Linked DNA regions of Starkeya sp. ORNL1. The protein of the gene in region 1 interacts with the protein of each later gene in a pairwise test. Links are inferred from orthologs where the notes say so. Each region holds a gene or a part of one and is shown in the gene's direction. Other genes may lie near its edges.

Region 1 (5,579 bases):
ATATGACCGCGAGAAGCACGAGCTGATCTCGCGCAGCGCACGGCTCGCCTATCCGATCCGCGATGGCATCCCGATCATGCTTGCCGACGAGGCGCGTCCGCTCGACGAGAGCGAAGTCGGCAAGCGCTGATCCTATCCCACCAGGCCGTCATCCCGGACGGCCGGAACGGCCGATCCGGGATCGCAAGAAGGTGTTGCGCGGGACTTCACGCGATCCCGGCTCTGCGGCTTCGCCTTCGGCCGGGATGACGACTTGGGGTCAAAGCGCCTCGCCGCGCATCAGCTTGGGCACCGCGCCCGTGAGGCCGGCGGCGTCGCGGATGAAGGCGTCCTTCAGGCGCGGTAGCCGCTCCACCAGCCCGAGCCCGACATCGCGGGCGAGACGCAGCACGTCGGAGCGGTTGGAGAACAGCCGGTTCAGCCCGTCGGTCGCCACCCCCATGGCCAGCGTGTCGAAGCGCCGCCAGCGCTGGTAGCGCTCCAGCACGTCCGGCCCGCCAATATCGAGGCCGAGCCGGGCGGCGTCGGTCACCGCCTCCGCAAGCGCGGCGACGTCGCGCAGCCCCATGTTCAGCCCCTGGCCGGCGATCGGGTGGATGGCGTGCGCGGCATCCCCCACCAGCGCCAGCCGGTCGGCGATGAAGCGCCGGGCCATCTGGAAGCCGAGCGGGAAGGCGCGGGGTTTGTCGAGCACGGTGATCGTGCCGAGCTGGAGGCCGAACCGGCGTTCCAGTTCGTCATGGAAGAAGGCCGGCGGCAGAGCGAGCATTTGCCCTGCGGTCTCGGTGGTCTCGGTCCAGACGATCGAGGTGCGCCGGCCGGTCAAGGGCAGCAAGGCGAAGGGACCGGCGGGCAGGAAATGCTCCACCGCCTTGCCTTCATGGTCGCGCTCGTGGCCGACGGTGCAGACGATGGCGGACTGGCGATAGGTCCAGCCGACGGTGCCGATGCCGGCGCGCTCGCGCAGCCTGGAGCGGGCGCCGTCGCAGGCGCAGAGCAGGCTGGCCGCAAGCTTCACCCCGTCGACCGTGGTGAGCGCGATGCCGGCGTCTTTCGACGTGAAATCGGCGATCCCCGCAGGATGCAGCGTGATGCCTTTGGCGCGGGCGGCATCCGTCAGCGCGTCCTGCAGCAAAGCGTTCGGCACCATATGGGCGAAGGCCTCGCCCGGTGCGACATCGCCATCGAAGGCGAGGAAGACCGGGCGCGCGGCATCACCGACCTTGCTGTCGGTGATCTCCATGGCGCGCATCGGCTGGGCCTCGCCGGCGATCCGCTCCCACACGCCGAGCGCCTCCAGGAGGCGCCGGGCGCCGGCGGCGATGGCGGAGGCGCGCAGATCATGGGCACGCATGTCGTCGGCGCCTGCGGTCCGGCCGAGGGTCGGGTCGGCGACGAGGATGCGGGCGTCCGCACCGAGGCCGTGGCGCAAGGCCAGCGCCAGCGTCAGCCCGGCAAGGCCGCCGCCGGCGATCGCCACATCCTGCCGCTCTAATTCTTTCTGCATGGCAGAATGTCTCTTCGTACCATTGTCCGGGCCGCACCATATGCCGTAGCAACATCCAAGCAAAATGGAAGCGCGGCTATAGCCAGGCTATGGCCGGGCTAGTTCCCGGAGCGCGCATGTCCACCCTTGCCGAACTCGTCAGCCTGCTCGATCTCGAGACGCTGGACACCAATCTGTTCCGCGCCCGCAACGCGCCGACCAATTGGCGCACCCATGTCGGGCGGGTGTTCGGCGGGCAGGTGCTGGCGCAGGCGCTGGTGGCGGCGCAGCGCACGGTGGAGGACATCGACGCCCATTCCCTGCACGCCTATTTCATCCTGCCCGGCGATCCGCAGGTGCCGATCATCTATGAGACCGAGCGGGTGCGCGACGGCCGCAGCTTCACCACGCGGCGGGTGGTGGCGATCCAGCACGGCCGGCCGATCTTCGTGATGTCCGCCTCCTTCCACAAGCGCGAGGACGGCTTCGAGCACCAGCTGCCGCTGCCCGAGGGGGTGCCCCCGCCGGAAGCGCTGACGAGCGTCGCGGACCTGCCGCAGGAGATGCTCGCCAAGCTGCCCGAACGGGTGAGGACCTATTGGACGCGCCCGCGCCCGGTGGAGTTGCGGCCGGTGAGCCTCGGCCACTACACCGGCACGCCGCCGCGCGAGCCGGTGCAGTATGTCTGGTTCCGAGCCGCGGGCGAACTGCCCGACGATCCGGGGCTGCATCGGGCGGTACTGGCCTACACCTCCGACATGACGCTGCTGGAGACCGCGCTGGTCACGCACGGCAACAGCGTGCTCGGCGACAACATTCAGGGCGCGAGCCTCGACCACGCGTTGTGGCTGCATCGACCGTTCCGCGTCGATGACTGGCTGCTCTATGCCCAGGACAGTCCGTTTGCCGGCGGCGCGCGCGGGCTGGCGCGTGGGCTGATCTATGACCGGGGCGGGCGCCTCGTCGCGTCGGTGGCGCAGGAAGGGCTGATACGCCCGGTTGCGGTTTTGCCTAGTAAATAGGCGATTGATCATTTTATAATCTTGCCGATTCGCCTGTTCGTTGTGGCGATGAATAATTAAGCAGCGTCGATCGCTGCGATGTGGCCGGTTTGTGGCAAAGCGCCCACGGCCGGCTGGTTGATACGGCCTGCGAACCACTGGAAACGCTTCATTTCCCTCGCTTGGCACGCGACTTGAATTCCTCGGTGCCGGCTTGTCCGAAGGGTCTCCAAAAACCCGCCTGGCCGAGTCCGACATGAAACACCCCTGGCCGGCGTATTTCGGCTCGGGGCAAGCGGGGACAGGAACCCATGAAAATCGTCATGGCTATCATCAAGCCCTTCAAGCTTGAGGAAGTCCGGGATGCGCTCACCGGCATTGGGGTGCACGGACTGACCGTTACCGAGGTCAAGGGATATGGCCGGCAGAAAGGGCACACCGAGATCTATCGCGGCGCCGAATATGCCGTGAGCTTCCTGCCGAAGCTCAAGATCGAGGTGGCCGTGGCTTCCGATCAGGTTGCAAAGGTCATCGAGGCGATCACCGCCTCGGCCAAGACCGGCCAGATCGGCGACGGCAAGATCTTCGTCTACGCCATCGACCAGGCGGTGCGCATCCGCACCGGCGAGACCGACGTCGACGCCCTCTGAACCAGCGCCATTGATCCGACATCCAGATTGCGACGGAGCATTCAACTCATGACGATGAAGAAATGGATAAGCGCGGGGCTTCCCGTGCTGGCGGCAGTGGCGCTGGTGGCAGCCGCCGCCCACGCCCAGGACGCCGCGGTGGCGGCGCCGGCCGCGGCCCCCGGGCCGACCATCAACAAGGGCGACACGACCTGGATGATGGTTTCCACCATCCTCGTGCTGATGATGTCGGTTCCTGGCCTTGCGCTGTTCTATGGCGGTCTGGTGCGCGGCAAGAACATGCTCTCGGTGCTGATGCAGGTGTTCTACACCGTTAGCATCGTCGGCATCATCTGGGTGCTCTACGGCTACTCCCTGGCCTTTACCGGTGGTTCGCCCTTCGTCGGCGGCTTCTCCAAGGCGTTCCTGCACGGCGTCGGCCTGGAATCGCTGGGCGCGACCTTCTCGGTCGGCGTCGCCATTCCGGAGCTGGTGTTCATCGCCTTCCAGATGACCTTCGCCATGATCACCCCGGCGCTGATCGTCGGCGCCTTCGCCGAGCGCGTGAAGTTCTCCGCGGTGGTGCTGTTCGTGCCGCTCTGGGTCACCTTCATCTATTTCCCGATGGCCCACATGGTGTGGTACTGGGCCGGACCGGACGCGGTTGACGCCGCTGCCAAGGCCCTTGCCGCCGCCACCGACCCGGCCGCCAAGCAGGCCGCCCAGAGCGCCCTCGACGCGGTGCTGTCGGATACCGGCTACATCTTCTCGCTCGGCGCCATCGACTTCGCCGGCGGCACCGTGGTGCACATCAATGCCGGTATCGCCGGTCTCGTCGGCGCCCTGCTGGTCGGCAAGCGCACCGGCTACGGCAAGGAACTGATGCCGCCCCACTCGCTGACCATGACCATGATCGGCGCCTCCCTGCTGTGGGTCGGCTGGTTCGGCTTCAATGCCGGCTCGAACCTCGAAGCCGCTCCGCTCACCGTGCTCGCCATGATGAACACCTTCATCGCGACCTGCGCCGCGGCGCTGTCGTGGATGTTCGTCGAGTGGATCGTCAAGGGCAAGCCGAGCATGCTCGGCGTGGTCTCCGGTGCCGTCGCGGGCCTCGTCGCCGTCACCCCGGCGGCCGGCTTTGCGGGCATCATGGGCTCGCTGATCCTCGGCCTCGGCGTCAGCGTCGTCTGCTTCATCTTCTGCACCAGCATCAAGAATGCGCTGGGCTATGACGATGCGCTCGACGTGTTCGGCGTGCACTGCGTGGGCGGCATCTTCGGCGCCATCGGCACCGGCATCCTGGTTGATCCCAACCTCGGCGGCACCGGCATCTATGACTATGTCGCCGGCGCGGTTGCGGCCTACGACATGACCACCCAGGTGACGGCGCAGGTCAAGGCCGTGCTCATCACCCTGGTGTGGTCGGGCGTCGGCTCGGCGATCCTCTACAAGATCGTCGACATCATCGTCGGACTGCGTCCGTCGGTGGAGCGCGAGCGCGAAGGCCTCGACATCACCGATCACGGCGAGCGGGCCTACCACTCCTGAGATCCTCCCGGGCCGCGGCGCGTCGCGCGCCGCTGCCAGGCCCATGGCCCCGGTCGCAAGACCGGGGCCTTTTGTTTTCGGCCACTATTCGTCATCCCGGAACGGCCGCAAGGCCATATCCGGGATCGCAGGAAGGTGTTGCGCGGGACTTCACGCGATCCCGGCTCTCCGCCCTGCGGGCTCCGGCCGGGATGACGGCATTGGGGAAAGGGGCTTCGGACAAGCGTCCTGTGGACACGATCCTGATCGCCTTGGTTCCGCCGCCCTGCGCCGTTCCCATGCCGGCCATGGTTAAGGGCGCCTTTACCCCGGTTGGTTAAGGTCGCCGGGCCAATAAAAGCGTGTGAGCGTCGCGTTGAGTGAGACCAAGGCCGTGCCCGCCAACAGCATAGACCGCCCGCCCGTCGTGGATGCGGGGCCGGCGGCGCGCTCGCCTTTCGTCCGCCTCGCCGAGCTGCTGGCCGATATCGCGCCCGGCAAGCCGGCGCTCAGCCTTGCCGTCGGCGAGCCGCAGCACGCCATGCCGGGCTTCGTCGGCGAGGTGCTCGCCGCCAATCTTTCCGGCTTCGGCCGCTATCCCGCCGGCAAGGGCCTGCCTTCTTTCCGCAAGGCCGCCGCCGACTGGAGCGCGCGCCGCTATACGCTGCCGCGCCCGCTCGATCCCGAGCGCGAGGTGCTGGTGCTGAACGGTTCGCGCGAAGGCCTGTTCTCGGCCGCCATCCTCGCCCGGAGGCTGGCTTCGCCCGAGAAGCAGAAGGCACCCCGGGTGCTGCTGCCGAACCCGTTCTATGCCGCCTATGGCGCCGGCGCCGAGGCCGCCGGCTGCGAGAGCGTGCCGCTGCCGCTTCCCGAAGGCGGCGGCTGGCTGCCGGACCTCGACGCTCTGACCCCGGAACTGCTGAACCGGACGGTGGC
Region 2 (6,113 bases), 980 kb from region 1 along the record:
GCTGGAATGGAAGGAGACCGGCGGCCCGCCGGTTGCCAAGCCCGAAGGCCGCGGCTTCGGCTCGCTCGTCATCGAGCGGAATCTCTCGCGCGCCCTCGATGGCGAGGTCAGCCTCGAATTCGCGCCCGACGGACTGGTCTGCCGCGTCACCGTGCCCGAGCAGCACCTCTCGCCTGGTCGCTGATCCTCACGCCGCCGGGGCCTGTTCCGCAAAAGTTGAACGACTTTTGCAACGAGAACCCGCTCAAGCCGTGGATATCCCGGAACCGCGTAAATATTTGTGCGTTGTTGCCGGTGCGCCGTGCAACTGGCGCACCCGAATCTTTTTGACGCTCGCGGATCTGCGGCGGCGCGGTGTATTGCGCCGGGCTTCGTAGTGCGTGCCGTGGGCATGAGCCGACCTCGACGAGGGCACGATCATGCTTCGCCTTCCGAACACCCGCTTCGCTTCCGGCGTCCTCACCGGCCTCGTCATCGCTTTGCCGCTCGCGCTCTCCGGGAGCTGGGTCAGCGCGATCGCGGCGTCCCGGCTTGCGGGCGCGCAGACGCAGGCTGCCGTGCACGCGAGCCCGGCAGACAGTTCATCGGCGACAATGGTGAACCGTACGGCAAAGACCTCCCGCCTGCCGGTTCCGGTCGCGTTCAGCGGCCAGCAGCCGGCGTCGGTGCGCACGGTTTCCGATACGGCGACGTCGGTCGTCATCAAGGGCGAGCGGGAAAAGGCGCGGACGCGCAGCAACGGCCCGACACCGCGCGGGTGCCTGTCTGCCGTAGGCGGCCTGAATTCCAGCATCGCCACTGAAGAAATGACAGTGTGCGTCGCCGATATTTCGACGATCAATTGATTATCGTCTTGATTTATTCTCGATGCCGGCGCGCATCTCATATTTGACTTGCTTATGTTCCCTTGCGGCATTTTTATCCATAAGCATCCATTTCTAGAACATATACTGGGGAACCAAATCTTCTATCGGGCGATTGTCGAAGCAGACGGCCATATGGCCGCGACGCTATCGACATTTGACTGGGAGATTTGTGATGACGAACAAGCTGGCTACCTTGACCGCCCTTGCCGCCCTGGCTCTCAGCCCCGCCGTGGCGCTGGCGCAGAGCCCGACAGCACCCGACACTACGCCGCCGGCTGCGACCGATCCGGTCACGCCCCCGTTGACTCCGGCGCCGGCCGAGAAAATGGCGACGCCGCCGGCGACCACCACCATCGCCCCGAACACCCCCAGATTCGTTGATGCGCAGGCCGGCGGGCAGATGCTCAGCTCCGACCTGATCGGCACCGACGTGGTGACCGCAAACGACGAGAAGCTCGGCGATATCAGCGACATCCTGTTCGAGAAGGATGGCAAGGCGGTCGCCGCGGTGATCGATGTCGGCGGCTTCCTCGGCATCGGCGCCAAAGCGGTGGCGATATCCTTCGATTCGCTGACCATGGCGCCGACCGACAGCGGCCAGAAGCTCGTCGTCGCCATGACCAAGGAAGAGCTGAACACCGCGCCGCAGTTCAAGACGATGGCGGAAGCCCGCTCGGCGAGCGGCGCGCCGTCGCAGTAGTATCCGCCCGACACGTTTGATCTGGAACGACATGCCCGGCCTCGTGCCGGGCATGTTTTTCGTGCCGGGACCCCGCCGCTCTCCCGCGCCGCACGATGACGCGAGCGGCCCGATCGGATAAAGCGGAGGACTAATCAGCCGGGCCGCCCCATGAACGAAATCCGCCGTCGCCGCCGCTCCGATTTCCACTTCAAGGACATGTTCGACATCGAGGCCATGCGGGCTGAACTCACCGCGCTGGCGACATCGGTGCTCGCCCACACCAAGGCAGGCCGCGAAACCGAACTGCGCGCCGCAGTCGCCAAGCGGCTGAAGCGGGCTTATGCGGAAGGCCATGCCACGGCCGAGCTGTGGCTGACGCTGGACGGCTCCGGCCGGCGCTGCGCCGAGCGGCTGTCCCGCCTGCAGGACGAGATCATCCGCCTGGTCTATGAGCTGGTGGTGCGCTTCCTCTATCCCTCGGATAATCCTTCGACCTCCGAGCGCATGGCGATCGTCGCGGTCGGCGGCTATGGGCGCGGGCTGATGGCGCCGGGCTCCGACACCGACATATTGTTCCTGCTGCCCTACAAGCAGACCGCCTGGGGCGAGAGCGTCGCCGAGGCGATGCTCTATGTGCTGTGGGACATGGGACTGAAGGTCGGCCACGCCACCCGCTCGGTCGACGAATGCATCCGCCAGGCGCGCGGCGACATGACGATCCGCACCGGGCTCCTGGAAGCGCGCTTCCTGCTCGGCGAAAAGGCGCTGTTCGACCAGCTGGCGCAGCGCTTCGACCGCGACGTTGTGGAAGGCACCGCGGTGGAGTTCGTCGCCGCCAAGCTCGCCGAGCGCGAGGAGCGGCTGAAGCGCGCCGGCCAGTCGCGCTATCTGGTCGAGCCGAACGTCAAGGACGGCAAGGGCGGCTTGCGCGACCTGCACACGCTGTTCTGGATCGCCAAATATGTCTACCGCGTCCACGAGACGAAGGAACTGGTCGCCAAGGGCATGTTCACCGACGAGGAGGCGGCGATCTTCCGCCGCTGCGAGGATTTCCTCTGGTCGGTGCGCTGCCATCTGCACTTCCTAGCCGGCAAGCCCGAGGAGCGGCTGTCCTTCGACCTGCAGCGCGAGATGGCGGAGCGGCTCGGTTATACCGAGCATCCCGGCCTGAAGGACGTGGAACGCTTCATGAAGCACTATTTCCTCGTCGCCAAGGATGTCGGCGATCTCACCGCCATCGTCTCCGCGGCGCTCGAGGAACGCCACGACAAGCCGGTGCCGCGGCTGAACCGCATGATCGCGCGGCTGAAGCGTTCGCCGCGGCGCGCGCTGAAGGAGACCAACGACCTCATCGTCGACAATGACCGCATCAATGTCGCCGATGCCAGCGCCTTCGGTCGCGATCCGATCAATCTGATCCGCATATTCCACCTCGCCGACCGGCACGGCCTTGCCTTCCACCCCGACGCGATGCGCCTCGCTACCCGTTCGCTCAAGCTGATCGACCAGCGGGTGCGCGAGGATGCCGAGGCGAACCGGCTGTTCGTCGACATACTCTGCTCGAAGCGCGAACCGGAGATCGTGCTGCGGCGCATGAACGAGACCGGCGTGCTCGGCCGCTTCGTGCCCGAGTTCGGCCGTGTCGTCGCGATGATGCAGTTCAACATGTACCACTCGTACACGGTGGACGAGCATCTGATCCGCTCGATCGGCGTGCTCTCCGAGATCGAGCGTGGCGACCGCCCCGAATATGGCATCGCCAATGAGCTGATGGCGCAGATCAAGAACCGCCAATTGCTCTACGTCGCGACCTTCCTGCACGACATCGCCAAGGGCCGGCCGGAGGACCACTCGACCGCCGGCGCCAAGGTGGCGCGGCGGCTCGGCCCGCGCTTCGGCCTCAATGCCGCCGACATCGACACCGTGGCCTGGCTGATCGAGCATCATCTGACCATGTCGACCATCGCGCAGTCGCGCGACCTCTCCGACCGCAAGACCATCGAGAATTTCGGCGCCGTGGTGCAAAACCTGGAGCGGATGAAGCTCTTGCTGATCCTCACCACCGCCGATATCCGCGCGGTCGGCCCGGGAGTGTGGAACAACTGGAAGTCCCAGCTGCTGCGCACGCTCTATTACGAGACCGAGCCGGTGGTCACCGGAGGGTTCTCCGAGACCGACCGCGCCCGCCGCGTCGCCCGCGCCCAGGCCGAGTTCCGCGCCGCGGTGCCGGACTGGAGCCCGGACGAGGTCGAGCGCTACATGGCGCGGCACTACCCGGCCTATTGGCTGCGCGCCGACCTCGACCACAAGCTCGCCCATGCCCGCTTCGTCACCGAGGCGGAAACGGCCGGCCGTGCGCTCGCCACCGCGACCAATATCGACGCCCAGCGCGGCATCACCGAGCTCACCGTGCTGGCGCCGGATCATCCCAAGCTGCTGGCGGTGATCGCCGGGGCCTGCGCGGCGGCCGGGGCCAACATCGTCGACGCGCAGATCAGCACGACCACCGACGGCCGCGCGCTCGACACCATCGCGCTGACCCGCGCCTTCGAGCAGGATTCCGACGAGATCCGCCGCGCCGAGCGCATCTCCGCCTCGATCGAGAAGTCGCTCTCCGGCGAAATCAGCCTGCCGGAAGTGGTGGCGAAGAAGATGCCGAAGCGCCCACGTGCCTTCACCGTCGAACCGGAAGTGACGCTGAACAATTCCTGGTCGAACCGCCACACCGTGGTCGAGGTGTCCGGGCTCGATCGGCCGGGCCTGCTCTATGGGCTGACGCAGACGCTGTCACGGCTCAATCTCAACATCGCCTCGGCGCATGTCGCGACCTTCGGCGAGCGCGCGGTCGACGTGTTCTACGTCACCGACCTGATGGGCGCGAAGATCATCGGCGCGGCGCGCCACTCCGCGATACGCCGCGCGCTGCTCCAGGTGCTCGACGCCGATGACGACACCGAGGCCGCCCGGGCGAGCTGACCGAGAGTGGACGCCGGCCTGACGCAGCGTCCGCAAAATCCCGCCATTAACCCGCCCTTTAAACGGTCCGATTTAGGGTTCGTTTACCGCCGGTGGCGTGAGGGAAGCGGGATAGATGAGACGGCGCAAGGGCGAGGGTCGGCGCGAGCCGGTATTGAGCGCGCCCGGCGCCATCGTCGATCTGCGGCTCGGCCCTGACGATCGGCCAGCGGTGATCCGCGGCCCGGACACGCGATCCTCGCCGCGGGCGCCCCGTGACAGCGAACCGAGGATCGAGGCCATTCCCGCCCGCTCTGCCCCTGCCCGTCGTGAAGCCCCGCGCGCGCAGCCGCACCGCACCGCGCCGCAAGCGGGGCTGGAGGCGGCTGTTCTATTGGGTCTTCGTGCTCGGCCTGTGGGGCGTGATCGGCCTGACCGGCCTCGTCGCCTATGAGGCGAGCCAGCTGCCCGCCATCCAGAACCTCGCCATCCCCGAGCGCCCGCCGACCGTCATCATCCAGGCCCAGGACGGCAAGACCATCGCTGCGCGCGGCGACATGCGCGGCGCCGCGGTGCCGCTGCGGGCGCTCCCGCCTTATCTGCCGCAAGCCTTCATCGCCATCGAGGACCGGCGCTTCTACAGCCATTTCGGCATCGACCTGCTCGGCCTCGCCCGCGCCGTGGTGGTGAACCTCACCTCCGGCCGGCTACGCGAGGGCGGCTCGACGCTGACCCAGCAGCTCGCCAAGAACCTGTTCCTGACCCAGGAGCGCACCCTCTCCCGCAAGATCCAGGAAGTGATCCTGGCGCTGTGGCTGGAGGCCAAATATTCGAAGAACGAGATCGTCGAGCTCTATGTGAACCGCGTCTATTTCGGTGCCGGCGCCTATGGCGTCGAGGCCGCGGCGCAGCGCTATTTCGGCAAGTCGGCGCGGCAGGTGACGCTCTCGGAAGCCGCCATGCTGGCCGGCCTCGTCAAATCGCCCTCCGCGCTTGCCCCGACGCGCAACCTGAAAGGCGCGCAGGAGCGCGCCGAGCTGGTGATCGCAGCGATGCAGGATGCCGGCTTCATCACGCCGGCCATGGCGGCGACGGCGACCGCACGCCCGGCGGTGCTGGCGAAGAACCAGAGCCAGGAGCCCGCCGCCTATGCCGCCGACTGGATCATGGAGCAGCTCGAGCCGCTGATCGGCACCATCGAGCACGACGTCATCGTGCAGACCAGCCTCGACAGCAATATGCAGGCGGCCGCCGAGAAGGCGCTGACTGACTCGCTCAATCGCAATGGCGCGCGCTACGGCGTCGAGCAGGGCGCGATCGTGCTGATGGACACCGACGGCGCGGTGAAGGCGCTGGTCGGTGGCAAATCCTATGAGGACAGCCAGTATAATCGCGCCGTCAGCGCCCGGCGCCAGCCCGGCTCCGCGTTCAAGCCGTTCGTGTACCTCACCGCGCTGGAGCGGGGCCTCACACCCGACAGCGTGCGCGAGGACGCGCCGATCAAGTTGAAGGGCTGGAAGCCGGAGAACTTCTCCCACGAGTATCGCGGGCCGGTGACGCTGACCACCGCACTCTCGCTGTCGCTGAACACGGTGGCGGTGCGCCTCGCG
Region 3 (5,714 bases), 3.8 Mb from region 1 along the record:
CGACCTTCGGCGCCTCGCAGATGACCGTGGCGTCGAGATGGGCGATGCGCCCGCCCGCAGCCCGCACCAGCGACGCCGCATGGGCCAGGAACCGGTCCGAGGAAGCGCCCTTCCATTCCGGATCGGAGGGCGGGAAATGATGGCCGATATCGGCGGCGCCAATGGTGCCGAGCAGCGCATCGGTGAGCGCATGGAGCACCACGTCGGCATCGGAATGTCCCGACAGTCCAAAGCCATGCGGAATGGCGATGCCGCCCAGCATGACATGGTCGCCCTCGCCGAAGGCGTGGACATCGAAGCCGGTCGCGGTGCGGATATCGGCGAGGGCGAGAGCCGCCTCGCGCTCGGCGCGCACGAAATCCTCTGCGGTCGTCAGCTTCACGTTCGACACCTCGCCCGGAAAGGTCGCGACCCTGTGCCCCGCAGCCTCCGCCACCGCCGCGTCGTCGGTGAGATGGTCGATGCCGGCTGCGGCGCGATGGGCCTCGAGAATGAGATCATAGCGAAAGGATTGTGGCGTCTGTACCGTGCGGAGTTGTGCACGATCCGGGCCCGACGCGGAGAAACCGTCGCGATCGACGATCTTCACCGTGTCGGTCAGCGCCAGCGCCGGCACTGCTGCGCCGTGTTCGGCTGCCGCCGCGACGGCGCGGGCGATGAGTTCGTCCGAGGCGAAGGGCCGGGCGGCGTCATGGATCAGCACCAGATCCGGCGGATCGGCGGCAAGGGCCTCCAGCCCGGCACGAACCGAGGCCTGCCGCGTTGCTCCGCCGGTCACCGGCGCGGCGATTCGCGCGATTCCGGCCATTGCCGTGGCGCAGGGGACAGCATCGTCGGCGTGGATGACCGGCAGCACATAGCGGATGGCGGGATTGCCGGCAAAGCGCGCCAGCGTGCGGCGCAGCACCATCTCGCCGCCAATGGTACGGAATTGCTTGGGCGGGCCTTCGCCAGCCCGCTGCCCGCGCCCCGCCGCCACTACGATCACGTCCGTCCGCATGCCTTGCTGCCTCAAAGCGCTGTTCGTTCCTGCATAGGCAAGTGCTTGCCTGCATCAGCAAGCGCTTGCCCGCATCAGCGGGTGCTTGCCGTGCGCGTCGGTTTAGCGCAAAAGCGGGTCTGGTATGCAACTTTTGCCTTTGCCTCATCAGGAGGCTTGCTGCCGCGAGGATGCTGGCTATTATGTAGGCATCCGGGCTCTGGCCCATTTGTTGTGCATCGTGTGATTAGCGCTTGATCCCTGCCGCTTCCGACAATTCCCGCATGAAGATCGGTTCGCTCGCGATTCCGAATGCGGTGTTCCTCGCGCCCATGGCCGGGATCACCGATGCCCCGTTCCGGCGCATGGCGCTGCGCTACGGCGCCGGCCTCGTGGTGTCGGAGATGGTCGCGTCCGACGCACTCGCCATGGGACATGCCGAGACCGTGCTGCGCACCGAAGGCAGCGGGCTCGCCATCCATGCGGTGCAGCTCGCCGGCAATCGCCCGCAGCTGATGGCCGAGGCCGCCCGCATCGCCGAAGGGGCAGGGGCGGCGCTGATCGACATCAATATGGGCTGCCCGGCCAAGCGCGTGACCACCGGCCTTGCCGGTTCGGCGCTGCTGCGCGATCTCGATCTGGCGACCGAGATCATCGAATCGGTGGTCGGCGCCACCAGCCTGCCGGTGACGCTGAAGACCCGGCTCGGCTGGGATGACGCGGCCCTGGTAGCGCCCGAGCTTGCCCGCCGCGCCGAGGCGATCGGGGTCAGGCTCATCACAATCCATGGCCGCACCCGCTGCCAATTCTATACCGGCTGCGCCGACTGGAGCGCGATTGGCCAGGTGAAACATGCGGTTGGCATTCCGGTGATGGCGAATGGCGATCTCACCACCTTCGCCGACGCGCGCGCCATGCTCGATGCCTCCGGCGCCGACGGCGTGATGATCGGCCGTGGTGCGCAGGGCCGGCCATGGTTCCCTGGGCAGGTCGCCGCGCTGCTCGGCACCGGCCGCGCCTTCGCCGACCCCGCCATGGAAGAACAGCGCGACGTGCTGCTGGAGCTCTATGAGGGCTGGCTCGGCCATTATGGCCGCGAACTCGGCTGCCGCACCGCGCGCAAGCACATCGGCTGGGCGTTGGAAGCCGCCGCCGCGAGCGCCGGCCGCGACGCCGAATTCGTCAAGCACTGGCGCGCCGCCCTGTTGCGGCTGGACCAGCCACGACACGTAGAGGCGGGCATCCGCGCCGCCTTCGACGACCTGAATTGGAGAGCCGCGGCATGAAGTCTCAGCCAACGGGACGTCTCGCCCAGGCGGCCGGCACAGTGATGTCCGACGCCGCCATGAATGCCCTGCCGCACCCGGTGGTGACGGTGAATGCCGACGACCGCATCGTCGATGCCAATGTTGCCGCCGAGGGCTTCTTCGAAGGCAGCCTCGCCGTGCTGGCGCGGCATCGGCTGCACGAATTCGTGCCGTTCGGCAGCCCGCTGCTGTCACTGATCGAGCAGGTGCGCGGGCGCGGCGCTGCGGTGAATGAATATCGCGTCGATCTCGGCACGCCGCGCAATGGCGGCGAGCGCATCGTCGACATCCATGTCGCGCCGCTCTCCGAATATCCCGGCCATGTGGTGGTGATGCTCCAGGAGCGCACCATCGCCGACAAGATGGACCGTCAGCTCACTCATCGCGGCGCGGCGCGCTCGGTCACCGCGCTCGCCTCCATGCTTGCGCACGAGATCAAGAACCCGCTGTCCGGCATTCGTGGCGCGGCGCAGCTGCTGGAGCTGAACGCCAGCGACGACGACCGCTCGCTGACCCGGCTCATCACCGACGAGGCCGACCGCATCGTGAAGCTGGTCGATCGCATGGAGGTGTTCTCCGACGAGCGCCCGATCGAGCGCGAGCCGGTCAATATCCACGCCGTGCTCGAGCATGTGCGCACGCTGGCCTCCTCAGGCTTCGCCCGGCACGTCCGCTTCGTCGAGGAGTACGACCCCTCGCTGCCGCCGGTGCTGGCGAATCGCGACCAATTGGTCCAGGTATTCCTGAATTTGGTGAAGAACGCCGCCGAAGCCATTGGAGATACTTCGGATGGCGAGATCCTGCTGACCACCGCCTTCCGTCCCGGCGTGCGGCTCACCGTGCCCGGCACCACGACGCGGGTCAGCCTGCCGCTGGAATTCTGCGTGCGCGACAACGGCCCCGGCGTGCCGGAAGACCTGATGCCGCATCTGTTCGACCCGTTCGTGACCACCAAGCCGACCGGCACCGGCCTCGGCCTAGCATTGGTCGCCAAGATCGTCGGCGACCATGGCGGCATCATCGAGTGCGACAGCCAGCCCCGCCGGACTACCTTCCGAGTCCTCATGCCCATGTATCGCGGCCTTGCCGCCGCCGAGAGTTGAGAGCCGCCATGCCGACGGGAAGCATACTTGTTGCCGACGACGACGCGGCGATCCGTACCGTGCTGAACCAGGCGCTGTCCCGCGCCGGTTATGAAGTCCGTTCCTGCGGCAATGCCGCGACGCTGTGGCGCTGGGTGAGCCAGGGCGACGGCGACCTCGTCATCACCGACGTGGTGATGCCGGACGAGAACGCCTTCGACCTGCTGCCGCGCATCAAGAAGGTGCGGCCCGACCTGCCGGTCATCGTGATGAGCGCGCAGAACACCTTCATGACCGCGATCCGCGCTTCCGAGCGCGGTGCCTATGAATATCTGCCCAAGCCCTTCGACCTGAAGGAGCTGATCGCCATTGTCGGCCGCGCGCTCTCCGAGCCGAAGAAGCCGGAATCGGCGCTGAAGAACGTCGAGGACGTCGACTCCATACCGCTGGTCGGCCGCTCGCCGGCGATGCAGGACATCTACCGCGTCCTCGCCCGGCTGATGCAGACTGATCTCACCGTGATGATCGCCGGCGAGAGCGGCACCGGCAAGGAACTGGTGGCGCGCGCGCTCCACGATTACGGCAAGCGGCGCAACGGGCCGTTCGTCGCCATCAACATGGCGGCGATCCCGCGCGACCTCATCGAATCCGAGCTGTTCGGCCATGAGAAGGGGGCCTTCACCGGCGCGAATGCCCGCTCCGCCGGCCGCTTCGAGCAGGCCGAAAGCGGCACGCTGTTCCTCGACGAGATCGGCGACATGCCGATGGAGGCGCAGACCCGCCTGTTACGCGTGCTCCAGCAGGGCGAATACACCACCGTCGGCGGGCGCACCGCGATCAAGACTGACGTGCGTATCGTCGCCGCCACCAACAAGGATCTGCGCATCCTGATCCAGCAGGGCCTGTTCCGCGAGGATCTGTTCTTCCGGCTGAACGTCGTGCCGCTGCGGCTGCCGCCGCTGCGCGAGCGCACCGAGGACGTGCCGGACCTGGTGCGCCACTTCTTTCTGCAGGCCGAGCGCGAGGGCTTGCCGCGCAAGCAGATCGATGCCGCCGCGCTCGATCGGCTTAAGCGCTATCGCTGGCCCGGCAATGTGCGCGAGCTGGAGAACCTGATTCGCCGTCTGTCCGCGCTCTATCCGCAGGAGATCATCACCGCCTCAATCATCGAGGCGGAGCTGTCGACGCCGATTTCGACCGCCGCGCCGGAAGAAAGTGGCGGCGACGAGACGCTGGCCTCCTCGGTGGAGCGCCACCTCAACACTTATTTCGGCGGCTTCGGCGAGACGCTGCCACCGCCCGGGCTCTATCACCGCATCCTCAAGGACGTCGAGTATCCGTTGCTTTCCGCGGCTTTGGCGGCCACGCGCGGCAACCAGATCAAGGCGGCGGAACTGCTCGGCCTCAATCGCAACACGCTGCGCAAGAAGATCCGGGATCTCGACATCCAGATAATCCGCACCAGTCGCTAAAGCCGGTCGTCGCCGCAGGGGCGTCACGCCGGGACGGGCTGCATGCCGTCTTTGGGTTTATGTGACGGAAATCGTGGCCTTCCACGGAATAATTCCGGTGGGGGGCGACAATGTCACATTTTTGCACCAGTGTCGTCCCAGTGCATCATGTCCCGCGGGATGGTGCGAGTCCCGGGCGGCTGATGGTGGTGAATGACCGACACGAAGACGCCGGAACTCGATACACGCGACGCTCCGGATTTCGGCGGGGCGGGGTTCCGCTTTAGCCTGTGGGGCCTGGCGCCGCTCGCGGTGCTGGTGGCACTCATCACCGCTCTGGTGAGCTTCATCGTGCTGATCGGCATCACCCCGCTGGTGCCGTCGCAGGAAGTCGTCATCACCGTGCTGTGCCTCAACGGCGCAATGTCGCTGGTGCTCATCAGCATCATCGGCCGCGAGGTCTGGCGCATCGTCAAGGCGCGGCGGCGGGGCAGGGCGGCCGCCCGCCTGCATGTGCGGGTGGTGGCGTTGTTCGGCGTCGTTGCCGTGGTCCCGGCCATCCTGGTCGCGCTGCTGGCGAGCGTCACGCTCGATCGCGGCCTCGACCGCTGGTTCTCGGTGCGCACGCGCGCCATCGTCGATAATGCAGTGTCGGTAGCGCAGACCTATGTGCGCGAGCATGCCTATTCGATTCGCGGCGACGTCATGGGCATGGCGCGCGACCTGCAACGCATCCGCCCGCTCTGGGACCAGGACCGCAGCCGTTTCCGGCAGGCCATGACCGCCCAGGCGGCGGTGCGCGGCTTGCCCGCCGCGATGGTGATCCAGCGTGACCTTACCGTGGTCGACCGCGCCACCATCCGTGTCGGGCGCGAATTCCCGGTGCCGTCGAACC

What was found. The genes of interacting proteins can lie anywhere in the genome.
Region 2: the proteins of G3545_RS21325 (region 1) and G3545_RS16705 interact in binary tests that used the Escherichia coli proteins (3 or more experiments, as listed by UniProt). The link is inferred for Starkeya sp. ORNL1 from one-to-one orthologs.
Region 3: the proteins of G3545_RS21325 (region 1) and G3545_RS03525 interact in binary tests that used the Escherichia coli proteins (3 or more experiments, as listed by UniProt). The link is inferred for Starkeya sp. ORNL1 from one-to-one orthologs.

The regions. Positions count from the first base shown.
Region 1 is NZ_CP048834.1:4,484,358-4,489,936, forward strand. The notes cover bases 1,603-4,467. They hold G3545_RS21325 (P-II family nitrogen regulator), read left to right. Parts: upstream 1,603-2,798; coding sequence 2,799-3,137; downstream 3,138-4,467. Other genes in these bases: tesB (acyl-CoA thioesterase II), read left to right, coding at 1,624-2,508; G3545_RS21330 (ammonium transporter), read left to right, coding at 3,186-4,467. Outside these bases: G3545_RS21310 (Trm112 family protein), read left to right, coding at 1-130; G3545_RS21315 (ubiquinone biosynthesis hydroxylase), read right to left, coding at 260-1,507; more of G3545_RS21330, read left to right, coding at 4,468-4,664; G3545_RS21335 (aminotransferase class I/II-fold pyridoxal phosphate-dependent enzyme), read left to right, coding at 5,038-5,579. UniProt on the Escherichia coli protein: Involved in the regulation of nitrogen metabolism. Regulates the activity of its targets by protein-protein interaction in response to the nitrogen status of the cell.
Region 2 is NZ_CP048834.1:3,508,161-3,514,273, forward strand. What follows is about bases 1,326-4,724. They hold G3545_RS16705 ([protein-PII] uridylyltransferase), read left to right. Parts: upstream 1,326-1,716; coding sequence 1,717-4,524; downstream 4,525-4,724. Other genes in these bases: G3545_RS16700 (PRC-barrel domain-containing protein), read left to right, coding at 1,326-1,566. In the rest of the region: G3545_RS16690 (HWE histidine kinase domain-containing protein), read left to right, coding at 1-184; G3545_RS16695 (hypothetical protein), read left to right, coding at 420-845; more of G3545_RS16700, read left to right, coding at 1,039-1,325.
Region 3 is NZ_CP048834.1:720,923-726,636, reverse strand. The notes cover bases 1,326-4,325. They hold G3545_RS03525 (nitrogen regulation protein NR(II)), read left to right. Parts: upstream 1,326-2,261; coding sequence 2,262-3,389; downstream 3,390-4,325. Other genes in these bases: ntrC (nitrogen regulation protein NR(I)), read left to right, coding at 3,398-4,325; dusB (tRNA dihydrouridine synthase DusB), read left to right, coding at 1,326-2,265. Outside these bases: G3545_RS03535 (bifunctional 2-C-methyl-D-erythritol 4-phosphate cytidylyltransferase/2-C-methyl-D-erythritol 2,4-cyclodiphosphate synthase), read right to left, coding at 1-1,000; more of dusB, read left to right, coding at 1,264-1,325; more of ntrC, read left to right, coding at 4,326-4,840; G3545_RS03515 (PAS domain-containing sensor histidine kinase), read left to right, coding at 5,033-5,714.